Sorangium aterium: one gene and its partner. The protein of the gene in region 1 interacts with the protein of each later gene in a pairwise test. Links are inferred from orthologs where the notes say so. Each region holds a gene or a part of one and is shown on either strand. Other genes may lie near its edges.

The links.
Region 2: the proteins of dhaK (region 1) and POL72_RS02495 interact in binary tests that used the Escherichia coli proteins (3 or more experiments, as listed by UniProt). The link is inferred for Sorangium aterium from one-to-one orthologs.

Annotation. Positions count from the first base shown.
Region 1 is NZ_JAQNDK010000006.1:587,154-597,669, reverse strand. What follows is about bases 1,719-4,485. They hold dhaK (dihydroxyacetone kinase subunit DhaK), read left to right. Parts: upstream 1,719-2,484; coding sequence 2,485-3,486; downstream 3,487-4,485. Other genes in these bases: ptsP (phosphoenolpyruvate--protein phosphotransferase), read left to right, coding at 4,146-4,485; dhaL (dihydroxyacetone kinase subunit DhaL), read left to right, coding at 3,490-4,149; POL72_RS46295 (YqjF family protein), read right to left, coding at 1,719-2,377. Outside these bases: POL72_RS46305 (MXAN_6577-like cysteine-rich protein), read left to right, coding at 1-522; POL72_RS46300 (YheT family hydrolase), read left to right, coding at 570-1,526; more of POL72_RS46295, read right to left, coding at 1,634-1,718; more of ptsP, read left to right, coding at 4,486-6,584; POL72_RS46275 (pentapeptide repeat-containing protein), read right to left, coding at 6,698-8,266; POL72_RS46270 (pilin), read right to left, coding at 8,278-8,898; wecB (non-hydrolyzing UDP-N-acetylglucosamine 2-epimerase), read right to left, coding at 9,179-10,297; POL72_RS46260 (cation-translocating P-type ATPase), read right to left, coding at 10,454-10,516. UniProt on the Escherichia coli protein: Dihydroxyacetone binding subunit of the dihydroxyacetone kinase, which is responsible for the phosphoenolpyruvate (PEP)-dependent phosphorylation of dihydroxyacetone via a phosphoryl group transfer from DhaL-ATP.
Region 2 is NZ_JAQNDK010000001.1:726,821-737,507, reverse strand. Bases 7,267-10,204 are described here. They hold POL72_RS02495 (DNA gyrase/topoisomerase IV subunit B), read right to left. Parts: upstream 9,736-10,204; coding sequence 7,798-9,735; downstream 7,267-7,797. Other genes in these bases: POL72_RS02490 (DNA gyrase/topoisomerase IV subunit A), read right to left, coding at 9,738-10,204; POL72_RS02500 (helix-turn-helix domain-containing protein), read right to left, coding at 7,267-7,404. In the rest of the region: POL72_RS02525 (DUF2804 domain-containing protein), read left to right, coding at 1,456-2,460; NAD-dependent DNA ligase LigA, read right to left, coding at 2,494-4,518; POL72_RS02515 (NUDIX hydrolase), read right to left, coding at 4,532-5,017; POL72_RS02510 (hypothetical protein), read left to right, coding at 5,191-5,862; POL72_RS02505 (carbon-nitrogen hydrolase family protein), read left to right, coding at 5,926-6,744; more of POL72_RS02500, read right to left, coding at 6,829-7,266; more of POL72_RS02490, read right to left, coding at 10,205-10,687. UniProt on the Escherichia coli protein: Topoisomerase IV is essential for chromosome segregation; it is the principal protein responsible for decatenating newly replicated chromosomes. It relaxes supercoiled DNA.

The DNA of each region.
Region 1 (10,516 bases):
GCGCCCGTCGCCGGCGACTACACCTTCGATACGTTCGGATCGGCGTTCGACACGATGCTCCACGTGCACGACGCGACGTGCAGGGGGGCTCAGCTCGCGTGCAACGACGACACGGACGTCGAGCAGTCGGAGGTCACGGTGACGCTCGCGGCGGGTCAGACCGTCGTGATCGTGGTGGACGGCTCGACCGACACCAGCGATGGCGCGTTCACGCTCAACGTGAAGCGGGCCGTCCCGCCGCCGGTATGCGACGGCTCGGGCACCTGCGGCGACGGCAGCTCGGGGTGCGTCCGGTGCGCGCTCGAGACCAGCTGCGCCGACGAGCTCTCGGCGTGCACGGAAAGCACCCCGTGCATGGAGTACGTGAGCTGCTTCCGTACGTGCGACACGGCCGCCTGCAAGGAGGCCTGCAGGACGGTAGACCCGGCCAGCGCGGCCCTCTACGAAGCGATACTCCAGTGCGCCCTCTGCGACGTGTGCCGGAACGATTGCAGCGGCTCGCCGGAGGTCGTGTGTCGCTGAGCGAGCGCGTGAAATAGAAACGCTGCGTCGCCCGTGTTACGAACGGGATGATGCAGCGCATCCTCCACGGCCACTTCTGGACGGTCGCTCCCTGGCTCAAGCATCAGATTCGCGCCCCGCGGCTCGCTCCGTCTTCCCCCTTCGCGGTCCACGTCGATGAGACTCCTGCCGGGCCCGTCCGGTTACTCGGCAGGATCCGCCACCGAGAAGGCGCGAGCTCGATCCTCGTCGTCGTCCACGGGCTCGGCGGTACGAGCGAGAGTTATTATATGGTCGAGGCCGCTCTGAGGGCCGAGCGCGCCGGGCTCGCCTGCCTGCGCGTCAACCTGCGCGGCGCCGGGGGCGACGGAGACGACATCTACCACGCTGGCCTGTTCTCCGATCTCCACGCCGCCATCACCTCCCCCGAGCTCGACCGGTACGAGCGCGTGCTCGTCCTCGGCTACTCGCTCGGCGGGCATATCGCCCTCCGGTACGCGGCCTCGGGCTCGCTCGACGGGCGCGTCCACGCCGTGGCGGCCGTCTGCCCGCCGCTCGACCTGGAGCGATCCGTCGCCGCGATCGATCAGCCCGAGCGGTGGGTGTACCGCAGGCACGTGATGTCCGGGTTGAAGGAGATGTACACCGCCGTCGCCTCGCGCCGCGCCGTGCCCGTGCCCCTCGACGAGGCGCTCGCCATTCGCACGATCCGCGAATGGGACCGGCGCATCATGACGCGGCGCTTCGGCTATGAGAGCGTGGAGGCCTACTATGCGAGCGAGAGCGCCGCCCCGCGCCTCCGCGACATCGCCGTCCCGTCGCTGATCGTCGCGGCGGAGGCCGACCCGATGGTGCCGCTCGACACGGTGCGGCCGGCGATCGAGGCCCACCCGCGCTCGCCGCTGCTCGACGTGCAGTGGCTCCGGCACGGCGGGCACGTGGGCTTCCCGCGGACGCTGAGCCTCGGGTTCGGGGCGGCGCCGGGCCTCGAATCCCAGGTCATCCACTGGCTCACGAGGCATTGACGCGCAGGAGTGGCCGCGGCCGTGCCCGCGGCTCGCTGGCTCGGCTCCCCGGGGCATCGGGGCGCGGGAGCGCGATCGGTTCACCGCGCGGCCGCGGCGCGGCGACGTCACCCGCGTGGAGCGGCCGGCGTCAGCGCATAGACGTCGACGTCCACGCCTGGGCTATAGAGCACGTGCGGCGCCCCCGTCGGGGCGGGCAGGCCGGCCGCGGCGACGACGCTCTCCTCGACGTGGGTCACCTCGGCCCGGTGGAGCGGATAGGGCGCGTGGTGCACCTGCCCGATCCTGAGCGCGTCGCCGCTCGCGGCGAACAGCAGGTAGCGCTCGGCCAGGAAGTGCTCGAAGGTCCCCGGCGCCGCGGCGCCGCGGTCGATCGCCGCGCCGACGCGATAGCGCGCCTCGAAGCGCGCAGGCACGGGGCCCGGCCAGCGCCGCGCGCTGCGGTAACGGACCTCCCCGTCGCTCGATTCGAGATCCATCGAGGCGTAGTGATACGGCAGGTGCCAGCCGACCCGGGCCGCTACGACCGCGATCGCCTTGGCCGCGTCCAGGCTGAAGAACCAGACGCCCGGCGCTCGCCCCTCCTGGTGAACGTAGGTGCGGACGTTGAGCTCGTGGAAGTTCGAGATCCCCGGCACGCTCGGCGACCACCAGGGGCTGACGTCGCGCATGGTGAAGGCGACGACGCCGACGTAGGCCTTGCCCTCGAAGGTGTCGAGTTCGAGCGCAGGCGGCACGACGGCGCGGAGCGCGGCGATCGGCGTCTCCCAGTGCAGGAAGAGCAGCTCTCTCCAGCGCTGGAAGCCCGCCGGGCGGCCAGGGGGGCGGAGCGTCGGGGCGATTCGATCCACGGCGACCTCAGCATAGGACGGCGCGGTCAGAAGATCTCCTCTCGCGGCGGGCAATGGCATGGGGATATCCTGCGCGCGGAGCCGAACGGGCACGGAGCGGAGGCAGGATGAAGAAGCTCATCAATGCGCCGGACGATCTCGTCGATGAGGCGCTCGAAGGCATGGCGCTCGCTCACGCCGAGCTCCTGCGGGTGAACGCCGCGCCGCGCTTCGTCACGCGCGCGGAGGCGAAGGGCAAGGGCAAGGTCGCGCTGCTCTCCGGCGGCGGCAGCGGGCACGAGCCGCTGCACGCCGGGTTCGTCGGGCGCGGCATGCTCGACGCCGCCTGCCCCGGCGCCGTGTTCACGAGCCCGACGCCCGACCAGATCTTCGAGGCGACGCGGGCAGTCGACGGCGACGCCGGCGTGCTCCACATCATCAAGAACTACACCGGCGACGTGATGAACTTCGAGATGGCCGCCGAGCTCGCGCGCGAGGCGGGAATCCCGGTGGAGGGCGTGCTCGTGAACGACGACGTGGCGGTCGAGGACAGCCTGTACACTGCCGGACGGCGCGGCGTGGGGACGACCGTCCTCGTCGAGAAGATCTGCGGCGGCGCCGCCGAGGCGGGCCGCCCGCTCGAGGAGGTGGCGGCGCTCGGTCGACGGGTCAACGCGCGCGGCCGAAGCATGGGGGTCGCGCTCTCCGCCTGCACGGTGCCGCACGCCGGCAAGCCATCGTTCGAGCTCGGCGCGGACGAGATGGAGGTCGGCATCGGCATCCACGGCGAGCCCGGCCGGCGGCGGGCCAAGCTGGAGCCGGCCGACCGGGTGGCCGAGATCCTGATGCAGCCGATCCTCGACGACCTGCCGTTCGAGCCGGGCGACGACGTGCTGCTGTTCGTCAACGGCATGGGCGGGACGCCGCTCCTCGAGCTCTACGTCGTGTACCGCAAGGCGCGCGCGATCGCGCAGGGCCGCGGCCTCAAGGTCGCGCGCAGCCTCGTGGGGTCGTACATCACGTCGCTCGAGATGGCCGGCGCGTCGGCGACCCTGCTCAAGCTCGACGACGAGATGCTCCGCTGGTGGGACGCGCCCGTGCACACGCCGGCGCTGCGCTGGGGGACCTGAGCCATGGACGCCTTGAGCGGCGCGCACATCGCGGCGTGGATCGAGCGCGCGGCCGACGTCATGGAGCGCGAGAAGGCGCTCCTGACCGAGCTCGACGCGGCGATCGGCGACAGCGACCACGGCGTCAACATGGCGCGCGGCTTCACGGCGGTGCGCTCCCGGCTCGGCGGCCTCGATCACGGCGACGTCGGCGCGCTGCTGAAGGGCGTCGGGATGATCTTGCTGTCGACCGTCGGCGGGGCGAGCGGCCCGCTCTACGGCACGCTGTTCCGCGACGCGGGCCAGCGGGCGGCCGGCGCGGCGGCGCTCGACCTCGCGGCCCTGGCCGGGTGCCTCGAGGCGGGCCTCGACGGCGTGAAGCGGCGAGGCAAGGCATCGCCCGGCGACAAGACGATGGTCGACGCGCTCTCCCCTGCGGTCGACGCGCTCAAGGCCGCGCTGAGCGCGCCGGCGCCCACGGGCGGGCCGGCGCGCTCCCCGCTCATGGACGGGCTCGCCCGCGCCGCCGAGGCGGCGCAGGCCGGCGCGCTCGCGACCGTGCCGCTCATCGCTCGCAAGGGCCGGGCGAGCTACCTCGGAGAGCGCAGCGCTGGGCACCAGGACCCCGGCGCCACGTCGTGTTCGCTCTTGCTGCGGAGCCTGGCCGCGACGGCAGGCGTATGAGCGGGGCGGCGGGCCGCGTCGGGCTCGTCCTGGTCTCGCACAGCCGAGAGCTCGCCGAGGCCACCGAGGCGCTGGCCCGCCAGATGACCGGCGAGGCGGTCGCCATCGCCTGCGCGGCGGGCGCGGGCGACGGCGGCGCCGAGCTCGGCACCGACGCGACCGCGATCGCCGCGGCGATCGAGCGCGTCTGCGGGCCGGCCGGCGCCGTCGTGCTGATGGACATCGGCGGCGCGATCCTGAGCGCCGAGACGGCGCTCGAGCTCGTCGATCCGGCCGTCGCCGCGCGGACGCGCCTCTCCGGCGGGCCGATCGTGGAAGGGGCGATCGCGGCCGCCGTGCGGGCGGCGGCGGGCGGCACGCTCGATCAGGTCGCCGCGGAGACGCGGCAGGCGCTCGCTCCGAAGGCCGAGCATCTCGGCGAGGCGGAGCGCCCCGCGGCGGCGGCCGGGGCCGCGACCGCGCCGGCCGCGACGGCCGCGACGGTCGAGCTGGCGATCGCCGATCCGAGCGGCCTCCACGCCCGCCCTGCCGCGCGGCTCATCACGCGCGCGGCGGCCTTCGACGCGGCGATCACCCTGGAGAACGTGACGGCCGCGCGCGGTCCGGTGCCGGCCTCGAGCCTGATCGTGCTCGCCTCCCTCGGCGCGCGCCGGGGCGACGTGCTGCGCTTGCGCGCGACCGGCCGGCAGGCGGGCGAGGCCGTCGAGGCGCTCGCTGCGCTCCTGCAGCGCGATGCGCCAGCGGCCGCGCATACGGCGCCCCCCGCGTCGTGCCACGCGATCCCCGTCGCGCCCGGCATCGCGCTCGGCCCGATGGTCCGGCTGGTGCGGTCCGTCCCGGAGGTCCCCGAGACAACGGTCGACGATCCTGTGGCCGAGGCCGAGCGGCTGCGGCGCGCGCTCGATCTGGCCGCGCAGGACCTCGGCAGCGCGCTGCGCGGCACCGACATCCTCGACGCGCATCAAGCGCTGCTCTGCGACCCGGCGCTCGTCGACGAGGCGATCGGGCGCATCGAGCGGGAGCGCTGCAACGCCGCCTGGGCCTTCCGCCAGGCGATCGACGCTGCGGCCGCGATCTACCGGCAGCTCGACGACCCGTACCTGCGGGCGCGCGAGGCCGACGTCCACGACGTGGGCGACGCCGTGGTGCGCGCCCTGCTCGGCGGCGCCGCGGCGGTGCTGCCCGAAGGTCCGCCGGCCGTCGTCGTGGCCGAGGACCTCACGCCGTCGGAGGCCGCGCGGCTCGAACCGGGGCGGGTGCTCGGCGTCATCGACCGGCGCGGCGGTCCCACCTCGCACGCCGCCATCCTGCTGCGGAGCGCCGGCATCCCCGCGGTCGCCGGGGCCGCGGCGCTGGTGCCGGACATCGGCGGCGCGCGCGCCGGCCTCGACGGTGCGACCGGCGAGGTGTGGCTCGACCCGGATCCCGAGACCACGATCGAGCTCGAGCGGCGGCAGGCGGCCCTCCGTGCGTCACGGCGGCCGCCAGGCGCCCGGGACGGCCGGTTGCGCCTCGCCTGCGGCCGCGAGGTCGAGCTCTGGGCGAACGTGGCTGGCGCCTCGGACGCGCGCGCCGCGCGCGAGGCCGGCGCCCTCGGGATAGGGCTCCTGCGCACCGAGATGCTGTTCCTGGACCGCGTGGACGAGCCCGGCGAGGCCGAGCAGGCGGAGCTGCTCGCGGAGATCTTCGCGGCGTTCGCCGGCGCTCCGATCGTGGTCCGAACGCTCGACGTCGGCGGCGACAAGGCGCTGCCGTACCTCGAGCTCGAGGCCGAGGCGAACCCCAGCCTGGGCGTCCGCGGCGTCCGCCTCTCCCTCGCGCGGCCGGCGCTGCTCGAGGCGCAGCTCCGCGCGATCCTCGTCGCTGGGCGCGGCCATGACATCCGGGTGCTGGTCCCGATGGTCTCGACCGCCGCGGAGGTGAGCGCCGTGCGCGCCGCGCTGGAGCGCGCGCACGAGGCGCTCGCGGCGACGGGCGCGGCGCACCGCTGGCCCGTGGCCACGGGCATCATGGTCGAGGTGCCGTCGGCGGCGCTCATGGCGGAGCGCCTCGCGCGCCAGGCGGACTTCTTCAGCATCGGGACCAACGATCTGACGCAGCACACGCTGGCGGCCGAGCGCGGTCACCCCCGGCTGCACGCGCTCGCGGATCCGGCGCACCCGGCCGTGCTGCGGCTCGTGCGCGCGGTGGTGGAGGCGGGGCACGCCGCGAGGCGGCCGGTCTCTGTGTGCGGCGAGGCCGCCGGCGATCCCGGCGTCGCGCCGCTCCTCGTCGGGCTCGGCGTCACGCGCCTCAGCATGTGCGCCTCCGCGTTCGACGCGGTGGAGGACGCGCTCGCCGGTGCGTCGTTCGCCGATCTCGCCGCCATCGCCGAGGAGGCGCTCGCGGTCGACGATGCGGCGGCGGCCCGCGCGGCGGCGCGCCGTCCGGGCTGACGTCGCTGCCGTGACCGAGCCGCCAGACGCCTGGCGACGGACATCCAGACGTCCGGCCGGCGCGGCGCCCGACCTCCAGGGCGATCCGGGCCGCGACCGTCGATCGCCGCCCGTTACGGCGCTCCCGCCGGCGCGGCGCCCTCGTGCGCGGAGCGCGCGGCGGCGTCGCCCGAGGGCTGGCTTGCCCGCGCCGGGTGTCCCAGCAGGCACGCGCTGTCGTCGGGCAGCTCGGTCGCCGCATCGCACGCCGCGAGCTCCCAGCCGATCGCCTGTTCTGTGTCGCTCCCGGTGAGGTCGGCGCCTCGGAGGTTGGCAGCGGTCAGATCGGCGCTCCCGAAGGTCGACTCCATCAGCGCGGCGTTCGAGAGGTCCGCCCCCGCGAGGCGCGCGTTCCGGAAGCTGGTCTGGGTGAGATCGGCCCGGGAGAGGTCGAGCCCCGACAGATCCAGCCCCTCGAAGCTGCGGTGACCGCTCCGCGCGAGGAGGCGTACGGCGGCCGACCGTTGCGCGGCGTCGCCCGAGGCGAGCGTGGCGCGCAGCCGGAAGACCGCGAGGCGCGACGGATCGAGGCCGTAGACGAGCGTCGCGGCGAGCGCGGCGAGCACGAGGCGGGCGCCCAGGGAGCGCGCGGCGTCGCGCTCGGTACCGAAGAGAGGCAGCGCGAACGTCATGAGCGCCGCGCCCAGCACGCTGCCGGCGTGCGCTACCACGAGGAGGCCGTGCGGAGGGATCTTGGCCAGAGCGACGGCGGCCGCGAGGACGAGGAGCAATGCGCCGCCGGCGAGCGCGAGGCGCAGCTCGGTCGGCCGCGCGAGCAAGGGCGAGTCTGGCGCCCTCGTAGGGCCACCGGACACGCCGGGGCGGCGGACCGGCGGAGCCTCGCGCTCACCGGCAGCGCGGCGCGAGGCGCTGGCGGCCGCGCCCTGGCGAGGCCCGTCGGTCGCGATGGACATCCGCTGCGACTCGGGTATCCGCTGCGACTCGGGTGGCGCCGAGATCCGTTGCGATGACCACGCCGCCTCCATCCGTCGCGAGTCCGGCGCTGCCTCCATCCGCCGCGAGTCCGGCGCTGCCTCCATCCGCCGCGAGTCCGGCGCTGCCTCCATCCGCCGCGAGTCCGGCGCCGCCTCCATCCGCCGCGAGTCCGGCGCTGCGGGGAGACGGCTCCGCTCCGCGCTCTCGGGGACCGCGTCGGCGCTCGCGAGGGCGTCGCGCAGCGGCGAAGGGAACGACGCGATGTCGTCGAACGACGCGCCCGCGCTCGCCAGCGCCAGGATGGCCTCCTCGTCGAAGCCGGAGCGCGCGCACGCCGACGGATCGACGCGCGCGCCCACGAGCGAGCCCGCCGAGGAGAACGAGCGCGGGAGCTTGGCCCCGCGCAGGTCCGCGGCCGCGAGCAGCGCCCCGCCGAGCAGCGCCCCCGAGAGATCGGCCCAGCGCAGGTCGGCCCCGGTGAGGTCGGCGTTGACGAGCGACGCGGCGTCGAGCCGCGCCCCCCCGAGGTTCGCGCCGGTGAGCTTGGCCCCGTCGAGGCGCGCACCCGCGAGGTTCGCGCCCTGGAGGTCGGCGCAGCGCAGGTGCGCGGCCGCGAGGTCCGCGCCCGGGAGCTCGATCGCGGTGCTATCGCCGCCGCGACGCGACGACAGGGCACCGAAGAGCGTGTGGAGAGCTGCGGTGTCCATGGCGGCGCCGCCTACTCATCCGGGTCGATGGTGCCGATCGTGCTGGCGAACACCACCTGCCCGTCCTTCATGTAGCCGTCCAGCGCGAACCACGCGTGCGTATTGTCCCCGTCGAGGTCGCCTCGCGCATAGGCGGCCCACCTGCGATCCTCCGGCACGTCCTCCGGAAAATGGTTGACGGAGACGGGCATGGGAGACCCGCCGAGTCGATATCGATACTGGTACGACTGGGGCTGGGTGATCGCGAACCCAAGGCACTTCCAGCCCACGGTCGGACTGCCGGTGTTGTAGTCAACACCCGGGCTGGGGTCGGGCTGATACTTCTTCCCCTGGACACGAGAGAACCCGTTGGGCACCGTGACCGCATCGCTGCACAGCGGCTGGATCGCCGTGGTGCCCGACATCGCCTGGAGGCGCTCGACCGAACCGACGACGGCCCTAGCGATGCCGCCGATCGTCTGCTTGGCCTCGGCCGATTTGGCGAACACGAGGTACTTGGACACCCCCTGGGTCGCCAAGGCGGCCAGGATCGTCACGACCCCGCCCGCGACCATCACCTCGACGAGCGAGAAACCTCGTTGACCTCGCCCTCGAGCCGCCCACTCCACGCCAGGTCGAAAATTTCTTGCCACGATACAACTATATACCGGGGCTGTTCATCGATAAACAAGCACAACCCAGAGCGCTCCGGTCCATGGAACGCTGTTTGGTCGGGGGTTGTGGGGAGTGTGGTCGCGCGGGCGGCTCGACTCCCACGTAGGCCACGGAAGAAGCGATGTGGCGCGTGGTGAGCGCGCGTGGTGCATCCTACGCTCGGCGTCGCGTCAATCGCGTCAATCGCGTCAGTCGCGTCGGTCGCTCCCGCCGCACCGGCCGCTCCGGGACGGCGGCGAGCGCGGACGGGCGGTGGGCTCAGGCGCGCGGGCCAGCGGTCTTGGGCGGCGGATCCCCCGCGAGGAACGCTTCCAGCGCATCGGCGATGCGCTCGCCGGTCTTGCCGTCCCATCCTTCGGGTACGGAGCCTCGCTTGGCGCGGCCGTCGAGGATGGCGTCGACCTCGCGCGCGATGAGCGCGGCGTCGAGCCCGACGACGATGTTCGTGCCCTGCGTCACGGTGATGGGTCGCTCGGTGCCCTGACGCATCGTGAGGCACGGGATCCCGAGCGCGGTCGTCTCTTCCTGGATGCCGCCGGAGTCAGTGGCGACGAGCAGCGCATTGCCCATCACGGTCACGAAATCGTCGTATCCGAGCGGCTCCATGATCCGGAGCCCCTTCGTCTCGCGGAGGCGCGCCGACAGCCCGAACGACTCGGCGCGGGCGACGGTGCGCGGGTGGACGGGGAACACGGTCGGCAGGCGCTGCGCGATCGCCTCGAGCGCGTCGAGCGTCTCGGCGAGCCGCTCGGCGCTGTCGACGTTGGCCGGGCGGTGGAGCGTCGCGATCGCGTACTTCTTCGGCTCGAGCCCGAAGCGCGAGAGCGCGTCCGTCTGGCGCTTGAGGGCGTAGTGGACCGAGTCGATCATCACGTTGCCGACGAACCGGATGCGCTCGGGCGCGATGCCCTCGGCGAGCAGGTTGGGGTGGGCGTCGTGAGAGGGGGTGAGCAGGAGATCGGAGAGCTGGTCGGTGAGGACGCGGTTGATCTCCTCGGGCATCGTCCAGTCGCGCGAGCGCAGCCCGGACTCCACGTGGACGACAGGAATGCCGAGCTTGGACGCCGCGAGCGCGCCTGCGAGGGTGCTGGTGACGTCCCCGACGACGACAACCACCTTGGGCCGGTGCTCGATCATGTCGGCCTCGGCGCCGACGAGGACCGCCGCGGTCTGCTGGGCGTGCGAGCCGCCGCCTGCCTTCAGCGTGTGATCCGGCGTGGGCAGGCCGAGGTCCCGGAAGAACACGTCGCTCATCGTCGTGTCGAAGTGCTGCCCCGTGTGGAGCAGCCGCATCGGTAGGCGGCGCGCCTTGAGGGCGCGGCAGATGGGGGCGAGCTTCATGAAGTTCGGGCGCGTCGCGGCGACGAGGTAGATCATCTCGACCGAGGATGATGCCGTGGTACCCGGCGCAGCACCAGCGTTTTGACGGAGCCGCGGGCGAGGCCGATCCGCGATTCTGCTCGCCTGCCTCCTCGCTCCCCGCGCCTCGCCTCCGCCGCGGCCGGCGCTCGATATCCTCACTACCTACGATGCCTACGCGCCGCGGTTCACCATCGCGCCCGCGACGCCGCCCACGTCGGACGCGTCGGACCTGCG
Region 2 (10,687 bases), on another replicon or contig:
GATCCGTGGTCTCGATCAGCGTCGGCTCGAGGAACCAGCCGTCGCTCCCGTCGTGCGCGCGCGCGCCGCCGCCGCACACGATCGAGCACGCCGCGTCCGCCTTCGCCGCGGCGATCCGCCCCGTGAGCCGCGCGTGCGCTCGCTCGTCGATCACCGCGCCCATGAAGTTGCGGAAGTCGGCGACGTCCCCGACGCGGATCGCCCGGATGTGGCCCACGAGCCGGTCCTTGAGGGCCGGCCAGAGCGAGCGGGGGATGTACGCGCGCGACGCGGCCGAGCACTTCTGCCCCTGGAATTCGTAGGCGCCCCGGACGAGCGCCACGGCGAGCGCGTCGACGTCGGCGCTCGCGTGCGCGAAGACGAAGTCCTTCCCGCCGGTCTCGCCCACGATCCGCGGGTAGCTGCGGTAGCGCCCGATGTTCTCCCCGATGCGGCGCCAGATCGACTGGAAGACCGCGGTCGAGCCGGTGAAGTGGATGCCGGCGAAGTCCGGATGATCGAGGCACGCGTTCGAGACCAGCTCGGGCGGGCCCATGACGAGGTTGATGACGCCGCGCGGGAGGCCCGCCTCGATCAGCAGCTCCATCACGAAGTGCGCGGAGTACAGCGCGTTCGCGGACGGCTTCCAGACCACGGTGTTGCCCATCAGCGCCGGGGCCGCGCACAGGTTGCCCGCGATCGCGGTGAAGTTGAACGGCGTCGCCGCGAAGACGAAGCCCTCCAGCGGGCGAGGCTCCGCGAGGTTCCAGACGCCGGGCGCGCTCGCCGGCTGCTCCGCCGCGATCCGGTGGGCGAAGTGGACGTTGTAGCGGAAGAAGTCGATGAGCTCGCAGGCCGAGTCGATCTCGGCCTGGTACGCCGTCTTGCTCTGCCCGAGCATCGTCGCCGCGTTGAGCGTGGGGCGGTACCGGGTCGCGAGCAGCTCGGCCGCCTTGAGGAACACGGCGGCGCGCTCGGTCCACGGCGTCCTCGACCAGGCGGGGTGCGCCCGTCGGGCGGCCTCGATCGCGCGCGCGACGTGCTCGGCGCCACCTTGGTGAGCCCGGGCGAGGAGGAGGTCGCGCCGGTGCGGCGCGCGGACCTCGTCGAGCGCTCCAGTCCGGATCGCTTCGCCGTCGATGACCATCGGGATCTCGATCGTCTCCCGCGCCCGGCGGTCGAGCTCCGCCTTGAGGGCCGCGCGTTCCGGGCTGCCAGGCGCGTACGTGAGGACGGGCTCGTTCAGAGGGCTCGGGGGCGTGGCGATGGCGTCGATCATGACGCGAGTCTAGCGGGGGAGCCGAGGGCGCGCAGGCTCCGGCGCCGCTGCTCTCCGCCGCGGCGTGAGCCAGATGGCCACGGCGGAGAGCGCTCGGCGCAATCACGCGATTCACGCGATTCACGCGATTCTAACGATGTCAGGTTTCCGGCGTCCCTCGCCTTGGGCAACGACGACGTCGCCGCTACTCTCGTCCGATGCGCGAGCTCATCACGCCGCCCGATGCGATCCTCGACCCGATCACGGGAGCGGCGCGCGTCGGGTCGTACCGGGGCGATCTCCCCCGCGTCGACCCGGCGCTCCTCGCGCCGCGCTGGCTCGATCGGCTGCTCAAGCACAAGCGATGGGTCTACGTGGCGATCGCGTCCGACGAGGTGTTCGTCGCCGTCGCGGTCGTGCAGCTCGGCTACCTCTCGATCGCGTTCAGCGTCGTCTTCGACAAGGCCGGCCGGCGGCTGCTCGTGGATCGCGCGGCGTTCGGGCCGCCCTTCGCGGCGAGCGTGGGCGAGGCGAGCGGCGAAGGCTGCTCCGCGCGCGTGTGGCTCCCCCACGCGCGCGTGCGGATCGAGCGGCCGCGCAGGGACGCGATGACCGCGGTGACCGCCGCGCTGCGCGGCATCGAGCTCGAGGCGCGGCTCGACGGTCGCGGGGCCCCGCCGGCGCTCTCGGCGATCGCGCAGGCCTCGGATGGCGTCCTGATCACCAGCGAGAAGCGCCTGCTCCTCGGCGTCGAAGGCGAGGCGTCGGTGCTCGGTCGCCGTATCTCCCTCGACGGAGCGATCGCCAGCTACGACTACACGGGCGGCCTCCTGCGGCGCCGCACGACCTGGCGCTGGGCCCTCGCGCTGGGGCGCGCGGAGAGCGGCGAGCGCGTCGGCCTGAACCTGGGCGAAGGCTTCGTCGGCGACGCCGAGTGCGCGATCTGGATCGACGGTGAGCTCATCCCGCTCGCCGAAGGCCGGTTCACCTTCGACGCGGCGCGGCCGCTCGACCCGTGGCGCGTCCGGACCGCGGACGGCGCCGTGGATCTACGCTTCGCCCCCGGCGCGGCGCACTCGAACCACACGAACCTCGGCTTGCTCGCGTCGGAGTTCATGCAGCCGATCGGCCTCTATTCGGGCACGATCCGCCTCCCGGACGGGCGGCTCCTCGAGCTCCGCGACGTCCTTGGCGTCACGGAGGACCAGGACATCACCTGGTAGGGGTCGACGGATCGAGCCGGCGGCTCACCTCGGTCAGCCGCCGCGGCGCTCGGCGATGAGCCTGTCCAGATCGTCCTCGGTGATGAGCTTCGTGCCGTACTTGCGCGCCTTCACCGCCTTGCTCGACGTGGATGCCACGTCGGCGATGACGAGGTAGTTGAGCTCCTTCGTGACGCTGTTCAGCACCCGGCCGCCGTTCGACTCGACGAGGTGGGTGAGCTCGCCGCGGGGGCGCGCGCCCGCGCCGGTGAAGCAGAACGTCAGTCCGGCGAGCGGGCCCTCGGCCTCGGGCGCGACGGGCACGATGCCGGCGGCGAGCAGCCGCGCGATCTCGTCGCTGCGGGCGCGCAGCCCTCGAATGATGCTCGCGGCCTTGATCGCGCCGAGGCCCGGGATGCTGGCGAGCTCGTCCTCGCCGGCGGCGAGCAGCTTCTCGATCGTCGTGTACCCCGCCGACACGAGCAGCCGCGCGGTCTGGATCGCGAACCCCTCGATGCCGAGCGCCGCGAGGAACACCGGCAGCGCGAGCGGGAGGCGGCTCTTCAGCTGCTCCAGGCACTTCGTTGCGCTCTTCTCGCCGCGCCGATCGAGGTCGGCGATGCTCTTGACCGTGAGCTTGTAGAGGTCGAGCGGCTCTCGCACGAGGCCCGCGGCCACCACCTGCTCGATCAGCTTGTCGCCCCACTCCAGCGCGCCGATGGCGTCGATCCAGTTGTGGATGCGCCCCTCGATGAGGGCGCGGCACGCGGCGTTCCGGCAGAGGAGGTACTCTCCCTCGACGACGAGCGGCGCGCTGCAAACCGGGCAGGCCGATGGAGGGACGGCGACGGGGCCGCGCTTCTCGACGACCTCCTCGACGTACGGGATGACGTCGTTGCGGCGCGAGACCAGCACCTCGTCGCCCACCCCGATGCCGAGGCTCCGCACGTTGGCCGAGTTGTGCAGGGAAGCGCGCCGGACGTTCGCGCCGGCGAGCTCCACCGGCTCGACGATCGCCACCGGGGTGACCCGGCCGCTCGGCCCGGTGTCCCACTGGATCGCCACGACCGTCGTCACCTTGGCGGGCGACGCGAATTTGAAGGCGACCGCGCCGCGCGGCCGGCGGTTGACGTCGCCGAGCAGGCCCTGGACGTGGAGCGAGTCCACATAGACGACGAGCCCGTCGATCTCGTAGTCGAGGCCTGCGCGGAGCTCGCTCGAGTAGCGCCGGTAGAGCTTCACGACGTCATCGACGCTGCCGTACGCGGTCTGCGGCGTCGCGAAGCCGAGCTCGCGCAGCCAGGCGAAGCGCGCCCGGCACGTCGGGATCTCGAGGTGATCGGCGACATCGTAGAAGAGCACGGTGCAGTGCTCCGCCCCCTGGCCGTCGAACCGCTTGGCCGCGCCCGCGGCCATGTTGCGCGGGCTGGTGACGCCGGGGAAGTGGCGCTTCATGTCCGAGAGGCGAAGGATGATCTCTCCGCGCACGGACAGCCGGCCCTTCTCCCGGATCCGCGAGGGGATCCCCTTCATCCGCGCGACGTTCGCGGTGATCCGCTCGCCCCAGTCGCCGTCGCCGCGGGTGATGGCGTCGACGAGCTTGCCGCCCTTGTAGATGACCTCGATGGAGATGCCGTCGAGCTTCTCCGCCACGAAGAGGTCACCCGCGACGCTCGAGATGGATCCCGGCGCCGGCGGCGCCGCGCCCGTGCCGCCGTGCCCGTCCTTCACGAGGATCTCGTCGCACCGGGCGACCCAGCCCAGGAGCTCGTCCTCGGAGACGACCTTGTTGAGCGAGCCCATCGGGATCTCGTGCCGCGCCTTCTCCCACTCGGTGATCAGCGAGGCCGAGCCGACCCGGGCGAGCACCGGGTGCGCCGGATCGAGGGCGCGGAGCTCGTCCTCAAGGGCGTCGAACGCCGCGTCCGAGATCTCGGGGCGCCCCGCGTAGTAGCTCGCCCTGTATTTCTCGACGCGCTCGGCGAGCTCCTCGATCCTCGCCTTGTGCTTCGGATCCGTCGCGAGCCCGCCCTGAAGCGCGTCGCGCGCTCCGGCGTCGTCGTGGTGTGCCTGCGTCATCGCTTGCCTCGGCTCACTCGAGCTCCGTGTCGCCGGCGCGCCGGGCGGCGGCGAAGAGATCCCCCATGTCCATCGCGAGCTCGGACGGGAGCTCGTCTTCCCGGAACAGCCTTGCCTCGCGGATCTCGAGCGGGTTTTGCGGGGGGCGCGTCGGCGCGGCGATCCGGGCGGTGACGACGACCGTCACGGCGTGGAAGCGGACGTCGCGATCAGGCCGCGAGTACACGCCCACGACCCGCCCGAGCTCGACCTCGGTGACGCCGGCCTCCTCGGCGAGCTCCCGCACGATGCTGTCGCGGAGCGTCTCTCCCCATTCCAGGGTGCCTCCCGGGAGCGCCCAGGTTCCGGTGTCGCTGCGGCGAACGAGCAGCCACCGGCCGTCGGCGGTCTGAGCGGCGGCGGCGATCCCGACGACAGGTCGCCGGAGCAGCGCGCGGGCGACCTCCTTGGCGAGGGCGAGCACGGAGCGCGGCAACAGCGACAGGGGAGCGATTTCCATGAGAATTTTTGTGACGTGCGGGGAAAGCATAGGAGCGATCGGGCGCCGCCGGGAGAGGGTTCCGTGCGGCCTCGGCGGATCCTGCGGACGTCCATGAGCCGTGCGGCTCAGGCTCGGTCGCGGGAGAGAGGCAGGCTACGCTCGTCCCCATCATGGCGATCGTGCGGAGGGCGATGCGCGCTCCTGTCGGGTTGTACGGCTGCGCTGTCCGCTACGGCGTGATGGCCTTCGGGGCGGCGCTCGCGCTCGCGTCGCTCCCGAGCTGCTCCGACGAGCGGCCCCCGCCGCCGCGCCCTCAGGCGGGCAGCTCCACCAGCGCAGGCGCCTCGGGGGGAGCGCCGCCCGATATGGGCGCCGACGAGGGGCCCGCGAATGTCTGCGAGTGCCTCGCGGCCTATGGCGGCGAGGCCGGGCGCTGCGGCGATTGCTTCAACGAGCATGCGTCCCGCGGTGGGCGCTGCGAGGCGGAGCTCGCGGCGTGCGACGGGGAGCCTGAGTGCAGGCCGATCAGCCTGTGCCTCAAGGGGTGCGGCCACAACAAAGCCTGCCAGACGGCGTGCGTGTTCCCGGACGATGCGGGCGCCGCTCACCGGATGTTCCAGCGGGTGCTCGCCTGTGTGTGCGCCGCGTGCGGCGCCAGGTGCGCCTACTCGGGCGCGCCGCTCGAGTGCGCTGCGCCCGACGAGGTGGACGGCGGCGGTGGAGCCGCGGGCGCCGGCGGGGCAGGTGGTGCTGGCGCCGGCGGGGCCGCGGGTGTCGGCGGGGTAGGTGGCGCTGGCGCCGGCGGGGCAGACGGCGCTGGCACCGGCGGGGCTGCGGGAGCGTCCGGAGATCCAGGAATCTGATGAGCCCTCCGCTCCGCTCCGGCGCGTGGTCCGCGCCGGTTCCCCATGCGGTAGGCTTGCCGCATGGAGAAACCGGTGATCTGGGCGGCCCTTCAGCTCTCCAGCCAGGAGAACGCGAGCGAGAACCTGGCGCGGGTCGAGGTGCTCGTCGTGGAGGCGGCGCGCCGTGGGGCGACGACGGTCGTGCTGCCCGAGAACTTCGCGTACATGGGCAACGAGGAGGGGAAGCGCAACATCGCGGAGGACCTCGACGCCGGTGGCGGTCCGATCGCGCGTCGTCTCGCCGACGCGGCGCGCTCCGCCCGGGTGACCATCGTGGCCGGCGGCTTCCCTGAGCGCGCGCACGATCCGGCGCGGCCGTACAACACCTGCGCGGTCTTCGGGCCCGACGGCCGGCTCACCGCGCGCTACCGGAAGATACACCTCTTCGACGTCGAGATTGCCGACGGAACGAAATACCGCGAGTCGGCGTCGACGACCGCCGGGGAGCGCCCCGTCGTCACCGAGATCGACGGCGTGAAGCTCGGGCTCTCGATCTGCTACGACGTCCGGTTTCCGGAGCTCTACCGCGCGCTCTCGTCCGCGGGCGCAGAGGCGATCGCCGTCCCTGCGGCGTTCACCCTGCTCACCGGCAAGGACCACTGGCTGGTCTTGCTCCGCGCCCGGGCCATCGAGGCTCAGGCGTACGTGGTGGCCGCGGCGCAGTGGGGCAAGCATCCAGGCGGGCGGGCGACGTTCGGGAAATCGTGCGTCATCGATCCGTGGGGTGAGGTGATCGCGCAGGCCTCGGAAGGGGAGGGGATCGCGATGGCGATGCTCGACCCCTCCTACCTCGATCGCGTCAGGGCGAACCTACCTTCGCTCACGCACCGGAGGCTCTGATCGTCATGTCATGGGGGTAAGCACTTTGTCCTCGCACCGGAGGTCGCGTGCCGGCGCTTCCTATGGCCGATCTCTGCCGTCTGCTCACTCGGCAGAGGCGTCGCTCGGCTCCGCCTCTTCGGCCGAGGGCGGCGTGCTGCCGCGCTTGGACAGGAGGGCGCGGAGCTCTGCAGGCCTGCGGAAGCCGATGCGGCGGGCGACCTCTCCCTCGGTTAGCCCCTCATGCAGGAGCGCTCGCGCGCGCTCCGCACGCACCTCATCGTAATAGACGTGGGGCGATGACCCGAAGGCGGCGCGGAAGAGCCGTGCGAAGTGAAACTCGGACAGATCGAGGTCCAGCGCGACCTCGTAGGAACGGATCCTCTGGCCTGCTTCCGCGGCGCTGCGGATGCGGTCGCGGCCGAGCAGGATCCGCTCCGAGGTACTGCGCGGGAGCGGGGCTGCGGAGCGCAGTGGTGGCGAGGATCGCGAGGCGCCGGTCGCTGCAGCGCGCTCGCGCGGCGGCTGCGCGCTGAGGCTCGGCGCAGCGACGCCAGGCGTGGGGAGCGACGCCGGCCGAACGGCAGGCGCGCCGCTCGGAACCGACAGGGAACATGCGGCCGGCATGCTGTGGGACGAGGAGGGTGCGATCGGAGTCGAGATGGGAAGCGCAGTCGTCACGAGTACCTCTCCAGCGGTGTAAGGGCGGTGTCTCGCGGTCATCGCGGCCACCGGCGCGACGTATTGCAACCAGCAGGCCGCAAGCTGACGCAGCGCTCTCGGCTCACGCGGTTCGGCATTCAGCAGCACAAAATGCCGCGATTGCCCGGCAACCTGCTCGCGACGTCCGACGGGGTGTGGCCTGCCGTTCACGTGGCACAGGCGCCAGAGATCACCCGCGGTTGGCACATTGTGTCTTCACGACGTGCGCGCCGTGGCGGTCGCCTGCAGCGCGACATCCTCGCGGCGAGCTCATGACGGTCATTGGAAATGAATGCGGGAGCGCGCTCCCGCATCCAACGACGTCCGCGCGAGGCGCGGAGTCTCCGCGACCTCTCGAACGAAGGATCGATGTCAGACGTCGATCTCGGCGTTCGGCGCGCGCTCCATGATGAAGCGGAAGCGCGCCTGGGCGTCCTTGCCCATCAGCTCGTTCAGGATGCGATCGGTCTCGATCTCTCCCTCGATCACGACGCGCAGCGCGCGCCGGCGTCGGATGTCGAGCGTGGTCGCCTTGAGGTCCTCCGCGGGCATCTCGCCGAGCCCCTTGAACCGCGAGATATCCGCCTTGGCCGTCTTGGGGAGCTTCGCGAGGACCCGGTCGCGCTCCGCATCGTCGAGCGCCCAGTGCGTCTCCTTGGCGACATCGATCCTGTAGAGCGGCGGCTGCGCGAGGAACACGTGCCCGCCGCGGAGCAGGCCGGGCAGGTGCCGGTAGAAGAACGTCAGCAGCAGCGTCGCGATGTGCTGGCCGTCGCTGTCGGCGTCCATGAGTAGAAAAATCCTTCCATAACGCAACTTGGAGGCATCGAAGTCCTTTCCAAAGCCGCAGCCCAGCGCGCTCACGATGTCCTGGAGCTCCTTGTTGCCGAGCACCTTCGATGTCGAGGCCTGCTCCGCGTTGAGCACCTTGCCCCGGAGCGGGAGGATCGCCTGGGTCCGGCGATCGCGGCCCTGCTTGGCCGAGCCACCGGCGCTGTCGCCCTCGACGATGAAGAGCTCGCTCTCGCTCGGATCGGTCGAGGCGCAATCGGCGAGCTTCCCCGGCAGGTTGAGCCGGTGCGACACCGGCGTCTTGCGCAGGACCTGCTGGGTCGCCTCGCGTCGCGCCTCCCTGGCGCGCGCCGCCAGGATCGCGCGGGCCACGATCGACTCGCCGGCCGTGCCGTTGTGGAGCATCCACTGCTCGAGCGCCGGCCGGACCATGCCCTCGACCGCCGGCCCAGCCTCCGCGTTGTTGAGTCGATCCTTCGTCTGCCCCTGGAACTGCGGGTCCTGGATGTAGATGGACAGGACACCCACGATCCCCTCGCGGATGTCGTCGGCCGTCAGCGTCACCCCCTTCGGCTGGACCTTCTTCGCGTCCATGAACGCGCGGACCGCCTTCACGATCGCGGCGCCGAAGCCGGACTCGTGCGCCCCGCCCGCGTGCGTGGGGATGCCGTTGACGTACGACTTCACGTACTCGTCGGTCGACTCGGTCCACTGGAGCGCGGCCTCCAGGCGGATCTCGCCCTCGCGCGCGACGTAGAAGATGGTCGGGTGCGTCACCGCCTTGCCGCGCTGGGCGATCAGCTTCGGCAAGAAGTCCGCGATGCCGTTCGGGTGGAGGAGCTCGATCGACTCTCCGGACGAGAGATCGCGGAACGCGATCTCGAGCCCTCCATGGAGGTACGCCTTGGCCTCCAGGCGCTCGCGGATGGTCTCGGGATCGAAGCGCCGGCCCTGCCCGAAGATCTCCGGATCGGGTCGGAAATGGACGCTCGTGCCGTGCTTGCGGGTGGGCGCGCCCTTCTTGAGCTTGCTGGTCGGCGCGCCGCGCGAGAACGTCTGCTGGTGCTCGAAGCCGTCGCGCAGCACCCGGACCTCGACGAGCTCGGAGAGCGCGTTGACGACGCTCGAGCCGACGCCGTGGAGCCCACCTGAGACCTTGTAGTTGTCGCTCCCGAACTTCCCGCCCGCGTGCAGCGTGCAGAGGATGAGCTCGAGCGCGGGGCGCTTGTACCTGGGATGGATGTCCACGGGGAAGCCGCGCCCGTCGTCGGTCACGGTGGCGCCCTGCAGATCGGCGTCGAGCGTCACCTCGATCCGCTTCGCGTGCCCGTTGATGGCCTCGTCGACGGCGTTGTCGACGATCTCCCAGAGCAGGTGGTGGTAGCCCCTGACGTCCGTGCCGCCGATGTACATGGCGGGGCGCTTGCGGACGGGCTCCAGCCCCTCGAGCACCTCGATGTCAGCGGCCGTGTAACGTGCGCCCGAAGCGGCGCGGACCGGGGGATTCGTGGCGGCCATGTTCAGCTCACCTCCAGCGTCGGTACGACGACGGCCGGCGGCACCACGCGGACGAAGCGGTCGCGTCGTGCGACCGGCTCGCCCTGCGTGCCGCGCTGGCCGGCGATTCTGCTCGCGGCGATCTCGAGCGTCTTGCCCTTCTCCGTCTCGACCGTGATCGCGTCGTTCGGCCCGAGGGCGAGCGCGGCGCCGACCAGGCGCTCCCCCTCGGCGACCCGCATCACGACCGAGCCCTTGCCCGGGCCCGAGAGCAGCGCGAGCTCCTCCACGGCCACGCTGAGCGCCCAGGCGTCGCTCGACGCGCAGAGCACCCGGTCGGCGCCGTCCACCGCATGGACGAAGAGCACCTCGTCGCCCTCGTTCAGCTTGGCGAAGCGGCGCCCGGAGCGCGTCGACGGATCGCGGTGCGGCCGCAGCGAGAACCTGAAGCCGAGGCCTCCTCGGGTGATCGCCAGCGCGAAGGGCGGCTCTGGCTCGGCGGAGTCCGGGGTCTGCGCCGGGACGTCGAGCGCCCTCGGATCGAAGGACATCTGCGCGATCAGCCGCTCGCCGTCGGCCAGCTTGAACAGCTTCTGCACGGGATCGCCGTAACCGGTCGACTGCGGCACGTCGTGGATGCGGCACACGTAGCACGCGCCGAGGTTCGAGAAGAACGCGACCGTCGACCGCGTCGAGCCGGCGACGACCGCGAGGACGCTGTCTCCCTCGCGGATGCGCGTCGAGGCGAGATCCTTCACCTCGCGGACCCGCTTCACCCAGCCCTGCGCCGAGAGGATCACGTTCGCGTCCTCGGCCACGATGAAGTCCTCGGCCTGGTACTCGGGCTCGTCGATCGAGCCGACCACCTTCGTGCGGCGCTTCTCGCCGTAGGATCCCTTGATCTCGACGAGCTCGTCGCGGACGATGCCCCAGCGCTTCGCGTCGCTCCGGAGCAGCCCTTCGATCCGCTTGG